Regions from separate parts of the Undibacterium sp. YM2 genome, predicted to be linked through region 2. Evidence: predicted binding sites of a transcription regulator. Region 2 holds the regulator's gene; the other holds the start of a gene.

Evidence for each region. The regulator NrdR, encoded in region 2, represses ribonucleotide reductase genes. The targets are predictions, from matches to a motif close to CACNANATNTNGTG.
Region 1: UNDYM_RS04170 (ribonucleoside-diphosphate reductase subunit alpha) is a predicted target of NrdR. The motif match lies at 5,223-5,236, and genes of this name have one in related genera.

Annotation. Positions count from the first base shown of each region.
Region 1 is NZ_AP018441.1:902,564-910,399, forward strand. It holds gene UNDYM_RS04145 (sigma-54 dependent transcriptional regulator) at 1-342, shown strand, start outside; gene UNDYM_RS04150 (inner membrane protein YpjD) at 412-1,221, shown strand; gene UNDYM_RS04155 (PP0621 family protein) at 1,218-1,469, shown strand; gene UNDYM_RS04160 (PAS domain-containing sensor histidine kinase) at 1,493-3,256, shown strand; gene UNDYM_RS04165 (sigma-54 dependent transcriptional regulator) at 3,253-4,707, shown strand; gene UNDYM_RS04170 (ribonucleoside-diphosphate reductase subunit alpha) at 5,486-7,836, shown strand, end outside.
Region 2 is NZ_AP018441.1:1,536,515-1,544,350, forward strand. It holds gene UNDYM_RS06835 (hypothetical protein) at 249-1,688, shown strand; gene UNDYM_RS06840 (pilus assembly protein) at 1,685-3,199, shown strand; gene UNDYM_RS06845 (type IV pilin protein) at 3,218-3,667, shown strand; gene nrdR (transcriptional regulator NrdR) at 3,685-4,137, opposite strand; gene glyA (serine hydroxymethyltransferase) at 4,279-5,529, opposite strand; ZMP/ZTP riboswitch at 5,619-5,755, opposite strand; gene UNDYM_RS06860 (SDR family NAD(P)-dependent oxidoreductase) at 5,954-6,706, shown strand; gene ybgC (tol-pal system-associated acyl-CoA thioesterase) at 6,836-7,246, shown strand; gene tolQ (protein TolQ) at 7,306-7,836, shown strand, end outside.

The DNA.
Region 1 (7,836 bases), 630 kb from region 2:
GTGCCGGCCTGGTCTGCTGCACAAATGCAATTATGGATGCAGGCAGACTGGCAGGGTAATGTACGTGAGTTGCGCAATTTCGCCGATCAACTGGTGCTGGGAGTGGCTGAATTTGCGGATCTGCCCGCTCCGCAAACCGGACAAATCCAGGCGACGGCTGCTTGCAGCCTGCCTGAAAAGCTGGATGTGTATGAAGCCAGCCTGATCCAGGCTGCACTGGAAAAGAGCGCCAATAATGTGGCAGCCGCTGCCGAAGCGCTGGGCATCCCCAAGAAAACCCTGTACGACAAGATAAAAAAATATCAAAAAAGCTTGTCATCAATCAATCCGGTGGCAAGTTAAGGGGTACTTGGGGAAGTCGCGGAACATGCATAATCCGACTTTTCATGCGACTTGGTGTAAACTTGTCCCATGCAAATCTATCTATCATTCCTTGCCGCTGCTTTATATATATTGAGCATAGTCCTGCCCGGGCGCTGGCTGACGCTGTCAAATGCCGTCAGCGCACTGGCCTGGCTGACACATGGCATGGCTTTGTGGCTGACGATTTTCCCTGATCACGCGCTCAGGGTGGGCTTTGCCGTGATGTTATCCGCCGCGCTATGGGTATCCGTGTTTGTCTGCTGGCTGGAAAATCGCAACGCCTCCCTTGATGGCTTGCGCTTGTTACTGATGCCCAATGCCGCGTTGATGGCTGTCTTGCCCAGTTTTTTTCCAGGCAGCCTGATTGCCCTGGCTGGCAAGACTGCCATGTTTCCCTGGCATGTCGTGGTCGCCATGCTGGCCTATAGCACGCTGACGATAGCGGCCTTTCATGCGGTCGTCATGACAGTACAAGACAAGCATCTGCATCAATTGCGTGCGGTAAAAAATGTGGAATGGCTAAATACCCTGATAGACAGGCTACCTGCCTTGCTGACCATGGAAAAAATACTGTTCCGTTTTGTCCTGTTTGGTTTTGTTTTGCTCACGCTGACAGTCTTGTCAGGTGTGATATTTTCAGAGCAGGTTCTGGGCGTAGCTTTTAAATGGGATCACAAGACCCTGCTGTCTCTCCTGTCCTGGCTCTTGTTTGCCATTTTGCTGACAGGACGTTACTGGCGTGGCTGGCGTGGTAAAACTGTCTTGAGTTTCACACTCTCAGGATTTATCACCTTGCTGCTGGCTTATGTAGGCAGCCGTTTTGTGCTGGAAGTCTTGTTACACAGGAGCCTGTCATGAGGTTACTGTTCTGGCTGGGGCTGGTGATACTGGTGATCCTGGCCCTGAAGAAAAAAATACAGCCCCCTGCTACGGGGTCTGGCAATCCTGAACAACCGCTGGAGCCAGGAAATGCCGGTTCACAGCACGCCGGATCGGCTGAAACCATGGTTTGCTGTGCGCATTGCCAGATTTATTTACCCGCATCAGAAGCCGTGCAGCGCGCCGGGCAGGTTTACTGCAGCCAAGAACATGCTGATCTTGCATGAGCTTGCCAGCCGACAGGACGCCAATGTCTGAAGCACTCCACGACGCGTCCGAACCTTCGCACTCGTTCTGGCGCTCGCTGCAAACGCTGAATGCCTCGCGCATCGTGGTGGCTGCCAGCTTGCTGATCTTGCTGAGTTTGCGCAGTGGTAAAGATATCTGGACCAGTGGGCCCTTGTTCGGACGTGACATAGGCCTGATCTATCTGTCGGTGGCGATAGGCTTTGTGGTGCTCAAGCAAGTGTATCCCCGCCGTTTCATGTGGCAACTGACAACCCAGATACTGCTCGACATCATCATCATCTCCATCATGTACCTGGCTGGCGGAGGGAATAAAAGTGGTTTGGGTATTCTGTATTTGTTTCCGCTGGCAGGTGCCGCCATATTGAGTCCCCTGGTCTGGTCATTCTTTTTTGCTTCCATTGTTGTTTTGTTTTTGTTGGGCGAAAGTGTTTACCACTACTTGCAACTGGAAGATGGTACCCCCTTGTCGCAGGCTGGATTGTTTGGGGCTGCCTATTTTGCAGTTGTGTCTGTGGTCAACCGGCTGGCACACAATCTGATCAACCAGGAGCAACTGGCTGTACAGCGCGGCAATGCCCTTGCCATGCAACAGTCCATCAACCAGTTGGTGATTGCAGATATGGGGGATGGCATCCTGGTTCTGGATCAGGATGGATGTATGTTTGAGATCAATCCAGCGGCGACGCGCATGCTGGGCGGTAACCTGAACAAGGACATGATAGGTGTGGAGCTGGGCAGTATTCCGGCTTTGCGTCCGATTGTTGAAGTTTTGAATAATATGCACGGGCGCTCCAGCTTGCCGGACCGTCGTAAGGAAGAAGAAATCTCCTTTGTATCAATACGCTGTTATCTCGACGATCCCAAGCCGGAACTCGGGGAAATAGCAGCCGATACCGCCACCAGAGAGCGCGTCGAGCGTGAACGCCCACATTTTGTGACGCACCTTAAGCTGCGCTTTGTTGCCATCAAAGCGGTTAATGCAGGTGGTTTCAGGGAGCGCAATGGCGGCTACACGATTATTTTCATGCAGGATGTGTCAGATATAGAAAATCAGGCGCAGCAACTGAAGTTGGCATCGATGGGACGCCTCACCGCAAGTATCGCTCATGAAGTGCGTAATCCCCTGTCGTCGATTTCTTATGCAGCCTCGTTGCTGAATGAAGACCTCGGGCACCCCGGGCAGGAAAACAAGCAGGCAAAACGTTTGCTGAAGATTGTTGATGATAATGTAGCACGCCTGAACCAGCTCATAGAAGATATCCTGAAGCTCTCACGCAAGGCGCAATCGGATGTGGAGCCATATCTGGTGATGGACCAGATTGAAGAAATGGTCAGGGATTTTATAGAAACACGTAACTTGCCCACTGATTTTATTGCGGTATTGAAAAACGAAAACTTCCTCGTCAACTTTGACCCCAGTCATTTGCGCGAAGTCGTCTTGAATCTTTTGTCGAATGCCATACGCTACGCCAGTGGGCAAACAGCCAGTATCAAACTGTTTGCCTGTATTAATAGTAGTGGCCGGCAAGAGTTGCATATACAAGATGATGGACCGGCAATTCCGTATGAAGTGAGGTCGCACTTGTTTGAGCCGTTTTACACTACTTCACGTATGGGCACCGGTCTGGGCTTGTATATGGCTAGGGAGTTGTGTTTGAATAACCATGCCTTGCTTGACTATGAATACCGGGTTGAAGAAACCGAAGCAGGAAAGACAGAGCCCAGTGGGCGTTTTGTAATTAATTTCTCTGGATACAGTGCATGAGTATGATAGAAGCTGCGGCCTGTCCCCGCATCCTGGTAGTGGATGATGAGGCGCACCTGCGCGAACTGCTGGAGATTACCCTGATCAAAATGGGGCTGGATGTCGATAGCGCAGAAACCCTGGCACTGGCCCGCGCCCATTTGAGCAAGCGTAGCTATGCACTGGTATTGACCGATATGCGTCTGCCGGATGGCTCGGGTATGGAGCTGGTGCAGGAAGTGAGTGCACTATATAAAAATACGCCCATTGCCGTGATCACTGCTTTTGGTAGTGCCGACAATGCCGTGGTTGCCTTGAAGGCCGGTGCTTTCGACTATGTATCCAAGCCAGTGGCGCTTGACCAGTTGCGCAAGCTCGTCAGGTCGGCCCTGCAAACCAATGAGGTTCAAAAAGTACAACTGGCGACTCCGGAAAAACTGAACGTCCCCGCCAGTTCTTTCATGATAGGCCAGTCGCAAGGCATGCAAGAGGTCAGGGCGCAGATCAGCCGTCTGGCACGCAGCATGGCACCGGTTATTATTACTGGCGAATCTGGTAGCGGCAAGGAGTTGGCGGCGCGCGAAATACACACCAGCAGTGCCAGGGCTGATAAACCTTTTATCGCTGTCAATTGCGGGGCAATTCCCGAGACCTTGATGGAAGCGGAATTCTTTGGTTACAGAAAAGGCGCATTTACCGGCGCTGCTGATGACAGGGAAGGCTTTTTCCAGGCTGCCAACGGCGGCACCTTGATGCTTGATGAAGTAGCCGACCTGCCTTTGCCCATGCAAGTCAAGTTACTGCGTGCCATACAGGAAAGGCGCGTGCGCAAGGTTGGTGCCACGGTTGAAGAGGCAGTCGATGTGCGCATTATCAGTGCGACCCACCAGAACCTGGCAATCTGCGTAGAAGAAGGGCGCTTCCGGCAAGACTTGTATTACCGCCTGAATGTCATTGAATTGCACTTGCCACCTCTGCGCGAAAGACTGGAGGATATAGTCGAGCTGTCGCGCAATATCCTCAAAAAACTGACTGGCAATGATGTTGATATGTCAGTAGAGGCAACTGATGCCTTGATCAGTTATGACTTTCCCGGCAATGTGCGTGAGCTGGAAAACATATTGGAGCGCGCAGTTGCCTTTGCCAATGATGGCTGCATAGAGGTCAGCGACCTGGCCTTGCGCGGAACCAGGAAGTTGCCTGAACTGCCTATAGCACAGCCGGTCCCGACCGCTATTATCAATAATCATAGCGATATTGTTCCTGAATTACCCGCTGTTACCACGCTGGATGTATTCTCTGCTCCAAGTTTGCCTTGCTCGCTGCCCGACTATCTCGAAAGCGTAGAGCGCGAAATGATACGCCGTGCCCTGCAGCAGACCCGTAACAACCGTACCCAGGCGGCAGAATTGCTGGGTGTGAGTTTCCGTCAACTGCGTTACCAGATACAGAAACTGAAGATCCAGGAGTAAATTATTTAGTTGTGTCTTTTAGTTGCATCTGTTGATGATGGCGATTCTGGCCGCATGCGTCCGGCCAATTGCCTGCTTGTAGCGTGATAGCTGCAAGACCACCATCAGTCTCACTTTCTTGATTCCATTGCCACACCCATTTTGGGAATCATTTGCCAGGTAATACCAGGCTCCGCTACTAGTGAGCTGTAACAGTGAAAATCGGAGTGCCTGTCATGCGCGCGACGATCATGGCTGCGTTGCAAATACTCGCGATAGCCCCGCTATCGCTGTGTTTTGCGTCTTGCCCTGATGCGCCGGGCGCATGTCCTTCACTTTCGATTCCACTGTTACAGTCCACTAGCATGAAATTAAATGTTAGTGCCCGCTCGCAGCGGCACTAACGCATTTCTGTGCTTTGCGAAAGTCAACACCTCGTACACATATTTACAGAAAAAATAATTCAATTAATTAAATAAAAAGCGGTTGCATATCGTCTGAGGCGGCACTAGAATTAGGGCAAATAAAAATTAGCGCACTAGATGTAGTGGTTTTCAGGATTTGTTTGTTTTCTTGCCTTGCTTCAATTTCCCTCACGTTTTGCAATTGAATTAGTGTCTGATGTAAACAAAATAAACCGGATTTGGCGAATGGCGCTTAGTCCGGCTGTTAGCTCTGCTGCACCTTATCTGCTTTTTGTTTAGTCGCTTAGTCATTTGACTGTTTAACCCATGACCTGCAAAGCTTTTGTTTTCCTTGAGCTTTGCAGGCAAAAAATAACACTGCATCCGGAGGATCAATGCACTCTTCTATTGAAATATCCACTTCGTCCAAGCCAGAACTGGGATCGGTTTTGAATGTAGCAGCTACACCTGCTGCAAACAGCCTGAATAGTTATAGCGAATACCGCATCATTCGCCGTAATGGTTCCGTGGTTGGTTTCGAGCCATCCAAAATCGCCATCGCCATGACCAAGGCGTTTCTGGCTGTGAATGGTGGGCATGGTGCAGAGTCCGCCAGAATCCGTGAACTGGTAGAACAACTGACAGCCAGCGTGGTTGCTGCTCTGCTGCGCCGCCAGCCAGCCGGTGGCACTTTCCATATAGAAGATGTGCAAGACCAGGTTGAACTGGCGCTGATGCGCTCAGGCGAGCATGATGTTGCCCGCTCTTATGTTTTGTATCGTGCCAAACGCATGGAAGAACGCCGTCGCGTCAATGATGCGCCTGGTCATGTCGATGCCGCAGTACCGCAATTGCACGTCATCGTTGACGGTCAGTCCCGCCCGCTGGATGTGGCAGAAGTGCGCAAGATGATCGCCGCTGCATGCCTGGGCCTCGACAAGCTGGCTGATCCAGATGCCATCCTGGCCGAGACTTTGAAGAACCTGTACGACGGCGTACCGGTAGAAGAATTGTATAAATCCGCCATCCTGGCTGCCCGTGCGCTGATGGAAAAAGAACCTGCTTACAGCCAGGTCACGGCACGTCTGCTCCTGCATACAGTCCGTAAAGAAGTGTTTGGCAAAGAAGTGGCGCAACAGGATGCGGCAGCAGAATACCTTGATTACTTTCCCAAGTTCATCAAGAAGGGTATAGAGGCCGACTTGCTGGATGCCAAGCTGGGCCAGTTCGACTTGAAAAAACTGGCAAATGCCCTGGTTGCTGACCGTGATCTGCAATTTGGTTATATTGGCCTGCAAACTTTGTATGACCGCTACTTCCTGCACGTACGCGGTACCCGCATAGAAATGCCTCAGGCTTTCTACATGCGTGTCGCGATGGGCTTGTCCCTGAATGAAATTGATCGCGAAACCCGCGCCATAGAATTTTACAATCTGCTGTCCAGCTTTGACTTCATGAGCTCGACACCTACCCTGTTCAATTCCGGCACACAACGCTCACAACTGTCTTCCTGCTACCTGACCACGGTTGCCGATGACCTCGATGGTATCTACGAAGCCATCAAGGAAAACGCCCTGCTGGCAAAATATGCCGGTGGCCTCGGTAATGACTGGACGCCAGTACGCTCGCTCGGCGCGCATATTAAAGGCACCAATGGCAAATCCCAGGGTGTTGTGCCTTTCCTCAAAGTTGTCAATGACACGGCAGTCGCTGTTAACCAGGGCGGTAAACGCAAAGGCGCGGTGTGCGCCTACCTGGAAACCTGGCACATGGACATCGAAGAGTTCCTCGACCTGCGCAAAAACACCGGCGACGACCGCCGCCGTACCCATGACATGAATACTTCGAACTGGATTCCTGACCTGTTCATGAAGCGCGTCATGGAAAAAGGCGACTGGACTTTGTTCTCCCCATCCGATGTACCTGATCTGCATGATAAATTTGGTAAGGCTTTCGAACAGGCTTATGTCGCCTATGAAGCAAAAGCAGCCAAGGGCGAACTGACGCTGTCCAAAAAAATCCCGGCGCTGGACCTGTGGCGCAAGATGTTGTCCATGCTGTTTGAAACTGGTCATCCATGGATCACCTTTAAAGATCCTTGCAATATCCGCTCGCCACAACAGCATGTTGGCGTGGTCCACAGCTCGAACCTGTGTACAGAAATCACCCTGAACACCAACGACAGTGAGATCGCGGTATGTAATCTCGGTTCAGTCAACCTGCCTGCCCACATGAAAGACGGCAAGCTGGATCACATTAAATTACAAAAAACTGTGCGTACAGCGATGCGTATGCTGGATAACGTCATCGACATCAACTACTATGCAGTGAAGAAGGCGCGCGATTCCAATCTGCGTCACCGTCCTGTCGGTATGGGCATCATGGGTTTCCAGGATTGTCTGCACATGATGCGCATCCCTTACGCATCGATGGATGCCGTACAGTTCGCTGATACTTCCATGGAAGCCGTCTGCTATTACGCTTATTGGGCATCGACGGAACTGGCTGAGGAACGTGGCCGTTACAGTTCTTACCCTGGCTCTTTGTGGGACCGTGGCATCCTGCCGCAAGATTCCCTGAAGATGCTGGCCGAAGAACGCGGTGGTTATCTGGAAGCTGACTTCTCGGAAACCATGGACTGGTACCCACTGCGTGACCGCATCAAGAAATTTGGCATGCGCAATTCCAATTGCGTGGCGATTGCGCCGACTGCAACAATTTCTAACATTATTGGCGTGGCTGCCTG
Region 2 (7,836 bases):
GCCAATGTGTATAACGTCGGCGGCGCAGGCGATTATGGTATCTCGAATGCTGTCGTTGTAGGTTTTAATCATAATATTACTGTTGCACGCTGGCGTTCTTCTGATATTAACAAGGCGTACTACGATCCCAAGATTTTGTATCAGCCTTGGGCAGACCCTAATGGTGGCCTGATGGCGCCCGCCAACCCCTGTCAGCCCTCTATAACCCTGTTGCGCCTAGTGGTGGAACAAATACCAATGCAATTAATTTGTCAGTTAATCAGACTTATGCCAACGGCGCTTATGGATGGCTGGCTGATGACGCTAAATCGTACAACACTAATGGCAGAACGATTTTCCCTGCACTTTATTATGTCTATAAAGGTACCTCAGGATGTAACAAGTCCACGCTGGCTTGCTTCGATCGCTATGAAATCAAGACAGGGACAGTTTTTCCTGCGAAGGCGGCAGCACGCACAGACTGCGTTGGTTCCGCTTGTACAGTAGCTGAAGAACTGCAGAATTTTGCCAACTGGTTCCAATATCACCGATCCCGTATTCTGACCGCGCGCGGCGGCAGTGGCCAGGCTTTTTCCAAGCAAAATTCTACGATCCGCGTTGGATTTGGTACCATTAATACCAATGGCACTGTCATTAACAAGGTCTCAAATGACTTCAGTGCCGCCAATAAAACCAATTTCTTGAATACTTTGTACAAGCAAAGAATGCCAGCTGCGGGTACTCCATTGCGCAAGGCTGTTGATGAGGTTGGTCAATATTTCAAAGACACGTCAATTACTGGCCCATGGCAAACGACTTCTGGTGTCGGTTTGGCCTCAACGCAATTAACTTGCCGCCAAAATTATAATATCTTAATGACTGATGGCTATTGGAATGGTACGGCTGCAGGAGGTGGGCGCAATGGTAACTATGATGGTGCCAATGGCCCAACAATCACCCGGCCAGATGGATCAACTTATCAATACACACCCGCTAAACCCTACACCGATACTTTTAGTAATACGCTTGCAGATATAGCCTTTTATTATTGGGCAAATGATTTGCGTCCAGATTGGCCAGCAGCGAAGAAAAATGTACCAACCACATCGGCTGACCCAGCTTTTTGGCAACATCTGACGCAGTTCACAGTGGGTTTGGGTGTCAAAGGCACGCTGGATCCAAGCACTGATTTGCCTGCCTTGACGAGTGGTGCCAAAGTCTGGCCAGATGGTTCCACCAATCAGATTGACGATTTGTGGCATGCCGCTGTTAATTCCCGTGGTAAGTACTTTAGTGCATCCAATCCTACGGAGTTTGCAGCAGCACTTGATTCTTCTTTGAACACGATAGCAGAGCGTGTCGGCGATGCTGCGGCTGTTGGCACTTCCAGTAATACCGTGCGTGCAGGTAGTAGTATCTTTACTTCGACTTACCGCACGTCTGACTGGTCAGGTCAATTGGTACAAAGATTATTGGATGATAACGGCGTCATTACAGGGACTGGCTGGACTGCGACGGTCCCTGATTTTTTAACCAGACAAAATAGAGTATTTACTTATATTGATCCGGCCATAAAAGGTAGAGTCTTTAATTACTCTAATTTAGCTCCTACAGATAAGCCCTATTTTGATACTGAGGCTAGTACCTATCCTGCGACAACCGTCACTGGAGAGAATATAGTCAATTACATTATTGGGGGCCGGATTTGAACCGTCTTCGCCCACGCACAGTACCATTCGGTGATTTTGTGAACTCGGCTCCACAATACGTGAAAGAAGGTGAGGACAGTGGCTATAGTTATTTGCCAGCCAGCACGCCTGGCAAAGGTAGTTACGGGGGGTATTTGCTGACAAAATATAATCGCACACCCATGGTGTACATAGGTTCGAACGATGGTATGTTACATGCCATTAATGGCACAACAGGCGTTGAGGAGTTTGCTTATGTTCCCAAAGCCGTTATGAGCAATTTGCCATTGTTGTCACGTACAACTTATGGACACAGATTCTTTGTCGATGGTACGCCCAACGTAGGCGACTACTATGATAATGGTTGGAAGACAGCTTTGGTTGGTACGACTGGTGCTGGTGGGAGAGCTGTTTTCGCCATGGATATTACTGTGCCGACACTCCCTGCATTCGGAGCAGACAAGATTCTTTGGGAAATTAATTCCACAACGCAACCAGAGTTGGGATATACGATTGGTACTCCCCAAATTGGCCGTATGCCAAATGGCGACTGGGTCGCTATCCTGGGGAATGGCTACGAGAGTTTTTCAAAGCGCGCGCAGCTGTTCATCATTCGCCTTACCGACGGCGCGGTTACCAAAATAGACACTGGTGTGGGAAATGCGACGACACCTAATGGACTGGCTACGCCAAAATTGATTGTTGGCTCTGATGCAACTATTAAAGCCATCTTTGCTGGTGATTTGCTGGGTAATTTGTGGAAATTTGATGTAAAGAGTTCAGGCACTACGATTGCATTTTCTGGCTCACCTTTATTTCAGGCAAAAATTGGTGGAGTCGCACAGCCAATCACAGTCCAGCCTGATATGATTCCACATAGTAAAGGTGGGATGATGCTGCTGTTTGGCACAGGTAAAATTTACGAAACTGAAGATGCTTTGAATACCGATGTTCAATCTCTGTATGGAGTGTGGGATCAAACTGGCGTACCTAGTGTCAGTTCTCCAACCTCCATCTCAGGTAGTCAGTCTGCACTGCAAAAACGAACCTTGAGCTGGTCTGGTTCCAATGCTTACGCGGTTAGTAATGAAACGGTTGACTGGACAAGTAAACGTGGCTGGTATATGGATTTGAACTTGAGTACAGGTGAACGTCTGACCATAGATCCGCAAATATTCTTTGATGAGATAGTGTTCACCACTATTATTCCAGCCAGTGCTGTAGATACTTGTTCTTCAGACGGTAAGTCAACAACATTTATTTTGAATGCCATCAACGGTAATGTTTTCCCTTACCCCACGTTTGATACGACTGGAGATAATAAAGTGACTTCTGCAGATGCGATTATTGCTGGTAAGCAGGGTGGTCTGACCTTTGGATCTACGTTGCTGAAAAATGGTCCGTCGGCAATTATTTATCAACCGGAATCGTCTGGTGCGGGTTTATCCGGTAATGGAACACGTGCCACAGCTATTGTTCCAAGTTACAACCCGACCAGACGTATCTGGAAACAGATATTGCGTACTGATTAAAATCATAGAGGTGCTCAAGTGTTAATTAAGAAATCGGAAGCTGGCTTTACTCTGATAGAGATATTGATTGTGGTCGTTATTTTGGGGATATTGGCGGCAATCTCTGTCCCCGCATATACCGATAATGTCAGACGTAGCCGACGTGCGGACGCGCGTTCTGTTCTAACGCAAAATGCGCAATTCATGCAGAGCTTCATGACTGCGAATGATCGTTATGACAAAATGCGCGACAACACCCCGGTTGCCCTGCCTATGCTGGTGAGCCCGGTAGGTGCTACGGGTAGTAATATTGACTATGACATCAGTTTCACGATAGCACCAACTGCGACTACTTTTAGCGTTCGTGCCGTACCGCGGGCTGGTGGCAGGATGGCCGCAGATGGCTGTGGCACTTATGCGATCAATGAAAGTGGTGCAAGATCGAATGTGGGCAATACTTTATCTGTAGATACCTGCTGGACCAAGTAATAAAACCGGGAGGAGCTTTAGCTCTTCCTGACCTCTTGTATCGCCTCGGCAAATTCGGATACATCCTCAAAGCTTTTATAGACAGAAGCGAAGCGGATGTAGGCGATTTTGTCGAGGCGTTTCAATTCGCGCATGACCAGTTCACCCAGGTGGCCGGACATGACTTCGCGCTCTCCGCTGGACAATAATTTTTCTTCTATTCTCTGTATGGCTGTCTCGACAGCTTCGGCAGATACCGGGCGCTTGCGCAATGCCAGCATCAGGCTGGCGCGCAGTTTGGCGGTTTCATACTCTGTGCGGCTGCCGTTTTTCTTGACGATGACGGGCATCACCAGTTCTATACGCTCATAGGTGGTAAAACGCTTGTCACAGTCGGCACAGCGGCGGCGGCGGCGTATGACATTGCCTTCTTCTGAAACACGGGTGTCGATGACCTGGGTATCATCGTTGTGGCAAAAAGGGCATTTCATGACGTATAGTGCTCCAATGGTTTTTATAATTGATTTTATAATTTGATGATACAAAAAAGCCACTCAAGCGAGTGGCTTTTTATTGTGCTGCCTGATACTTAAGCCTTGCTTTGCTTGAATCTCTTAAGCTTGATGAATCTATTACGCTTGATAAACCGGGAATGCATCTGTCAATTGTTTGACTTCAGCTTTCACGCGTTCTATCGTCGCTGCATCATGCGGATTATCGAGTACGTCAGCAATCAGGTTACCCACTTTAACTGCTTGCTCTTCCTTGAAACCACGGGTTGTGAAAGCCGGGCTGCCGAGACGAATGCCGGAAGTGATCATCGGTTTTTGCGGATCGTTCGGGATACCGTTCTTGTTGCAAGTCATGTGGGCAGAACCCAGGATGGCTTCGGCTTCTTTACCTGTCAGGTTTTTAGGACGCAAATCCACCAGCATCACGTGGGATTCTGTACGGCCAGAAACGATACGCAGGCCGCGTTCAGTCAGGGTATTTGCCAGCGCAGCAGCGTTCTTGACGACCTGTTCCTGATAAGCCTTGAACTCTGGTGTCAGTGCTTCTTTGAAAGCAACTGCCTTACCAGCGATCACATGCATCAACGGGCCACCTTGCAAACCAGGGAAAATCGCAGAATTGATCTTCTTGGCGATTGCTTCATCATTCGTCAAAATGATACCGCCACGTGGGCCGCGCAGGCTCTTGTGAGTGGTGGAGGTGACGACGTCAGCGAAAGGTACAGGGTTAGGATAGACACCCGCAGCGATCAGGCCAGCATAGTGGGCCATGTCCACCATGAAGTAAGCGCCGATTTCTTTGGCGATCTTGGAGAAGCGCTCAAAGTCGATGCGCAGGGCAAATGCAGAAGCACCAGCGATGATCAGTTTAGGCTTGGTTTCACGTGCCAGTTTTTCCATGGCGTCGTAGTCGATATCTTCTTGCTCATTGAGGCCATACGAGACCACATTGAACCATTTGCCAGACATATTCAAAGGCATGCCGTGGGTCAGGTGACCACCTTCAGCCAGACTCATGCCCATGATGGTGTCGCCTGGGTTCAGCAAGGCAAAGAACACGCCCTGGTTGGCTTGTGAACCAGAATTAGGCTGTACATTGGCGAAATTGGCGTTGAACAATTGTTTCAGTCGGTCAATCGCCAGTTGCTCGACCACATCCACATGCTCGCAGCCACCGTAGTAGCGCTTGCCTGGATAGCCTTCAGCATATTTGTTGGTCAACTGGGAGCCCTGGGCTTCCATGACGGCAGGGGAACAATAGTTTTCAGAGGCGATCAACTCGATATGCTCTTGTTGACGGACATTTTCTTTTTGTATCGTAGCAAACAGTTCTGGATCTACGTTGGCGAGGGTATGATTTTTTGCAAACATGGCGGTTCCTGATTATTCCTGTTAATAAACAATGATTGTTGTTAATGAGGTGTCTGAAACGGATAGGGGCAGCCTCATTGCTTTTACCATCAGGCTACCCAGGCGCACGGCTGGAGTCAGATAGACTCCGAAATCTCACGCTTCCCGATGGAACTCCATCTTGGGCCAGGATGCTTGCCCGTCTAACAGGGCAGATATGGCCACTTCGCCAGTCACGTGAGATGAAATGGTGCAAGGATTTTACGTGATGGCGTTTGAATGGGCAAGTGCCAGCAGTGGTATGGCAAAAATTAATTTTCACACAAGTATTGCCTTGAAATTTTTAGCTTCCCGATATTGGATGGCAAAACCACTTAAAATAGTATGCTTCAGAGCTGCAAACGTCAGCTAGGCAAATTACCCACAAAAAATGAAGGAATTCAGCATGATCGTCTTGATTACAGGTGCAAGTTCAGGTTTTGGTGAAGAAATGTCCCGCAAATTTGTCCGTGAAGGGCATAAAGTCATTGCTGCCGCACGCCGAACAGACAGGCTGGACGCCTTGCAGGCAGAGCTTGGCGCTGCCTTGTTGCCAGTCACGCTGGATGTGACCAGCAAAGATTCCATCAAACAGGCTTTGGCTGGTTTGACAGCAGAATGGAAAAATATCGATGTGCTGGTCAATAATGCCGGCCTGGCCCTGGGTACAGAGCCTGCACATCTGGCGTCCCAGGATGAATGGGATACCATGATAGACACCAATACCAAGGGCCTGGTCACCGTTACCAGAGCCATCCTGCCAGACATGGTCGCGCGTGGTACCGGTACGGTCATCAATATAGGTTCTGTGGCTGGCGAAACACCTTATCCAGGTGGCAACGTGTATGGCGCGACCAAGGCTTTTGTCGATCAGTTCACCCGCAATTTGCGTGCTGACCTGGTTGGTACAGGCGTACGTGCGACCAATATTGCTCCTGGCCTATGTGGTGGTACTGAATTCTCTAACGTGCGCTTCCGTGGCAATGATGATGCCGCAGCCAAAGTTTATGAAGGCACCGTACCGCTGACAGCCATTGATATCGCTGAAACAGCCTACTGGATCGCTACTTTGCCTGCGCATGTGAATATCAATCACATAGAAATGATGCCTACTTGCCAGGGCTATGGGCCACTGGTGATCAAGCGCAATACTGCGTGATTTTCATCAGGTCTCAGGCTTTGCTGAGACATTGATTTACTCTGCCTGCTGCCAAATTGATGGCAGCAACAGCTCCTTTGAGTGACAAAGAGTAAATATACGCACTGAATAGCTGGTAAAGTTTATACTATGAAAACAGAATTTGTATGGCCGGTCAGGGTCTACTATGAAGACACTGATGCCGGTGGCATCGTTTTTTATGCGAATTACCTGAAGTTTTTTGAGCGTGCCCGTACCGAGTGGCTCAGGGCCGCAGGGGTCAACCAGCAGCAAATGGCAGATGAGCATGGTCTGATGTTTGTCGTCAAAGCCACCGCAGTCGAGTATCATGCACCCGCGAGGCTGGACGATGAACTAAGACTCACCGTCGTGGTCGAAAAGCTGGGCAGGGCGTCTGTACAGTTTGTACAAGAAGCCTGGTGTGGGCAGCGTTTGCTGGCCTCAGGCAAGATCAAGGTTGCTTGTGTCAGCAAGTCTGAAGTCAGACCGGCGGCAATTCCTGCTGACGTGCTGGCACAGATAGACAGAGATGCTGGCTGAAATTATTTTATTTTAGGGCGGCAACATTGCCCGGTGTTTTGTTTTTGAATTGATTCAATATGACTGTTACCCAAGACCTTTCATTTTTAAGTCTGATCACGAATGCCTCTATTCTGGTGCAACTGGTCATGGCATTGCTGCTAGGCGTGTCGCTGACGAGCTGGACTTACATCTTCAGTAAAATGTTTGCCATCAAAAAAGCGCGCGGGCAAACTGAAGAATTTGAACGCAATTTCTGGTCTGGTGGCAATCTGGTTGATTTGTATGCAGCAGCGACCAATAGCCGCCGTACTGGCCGCGACACTAGCGGTGCGCTCGAGCGCATCTTTGAAGCGGGCATGAGCGAATACCACAAGGTAAAGACCGCCAATAAAACCACGCTGGATGCCACCGCCATGCTCGATGGCGCACGCCGTGCGATGCGTGCGTCTTACCAGCGTGAGATGGATTTGCTGGAGTCGCACCTGTCCTTTCTCGCGTCCGTTGGCTCGGTCTCGCCTTACATAGGTTTGTTTGGAACGGTCTGGGGCATCATGAATTCTTTCCGCGGTCTGGCGAATGTGCAGCAGGCGACATTGGCTGCCGTCGCC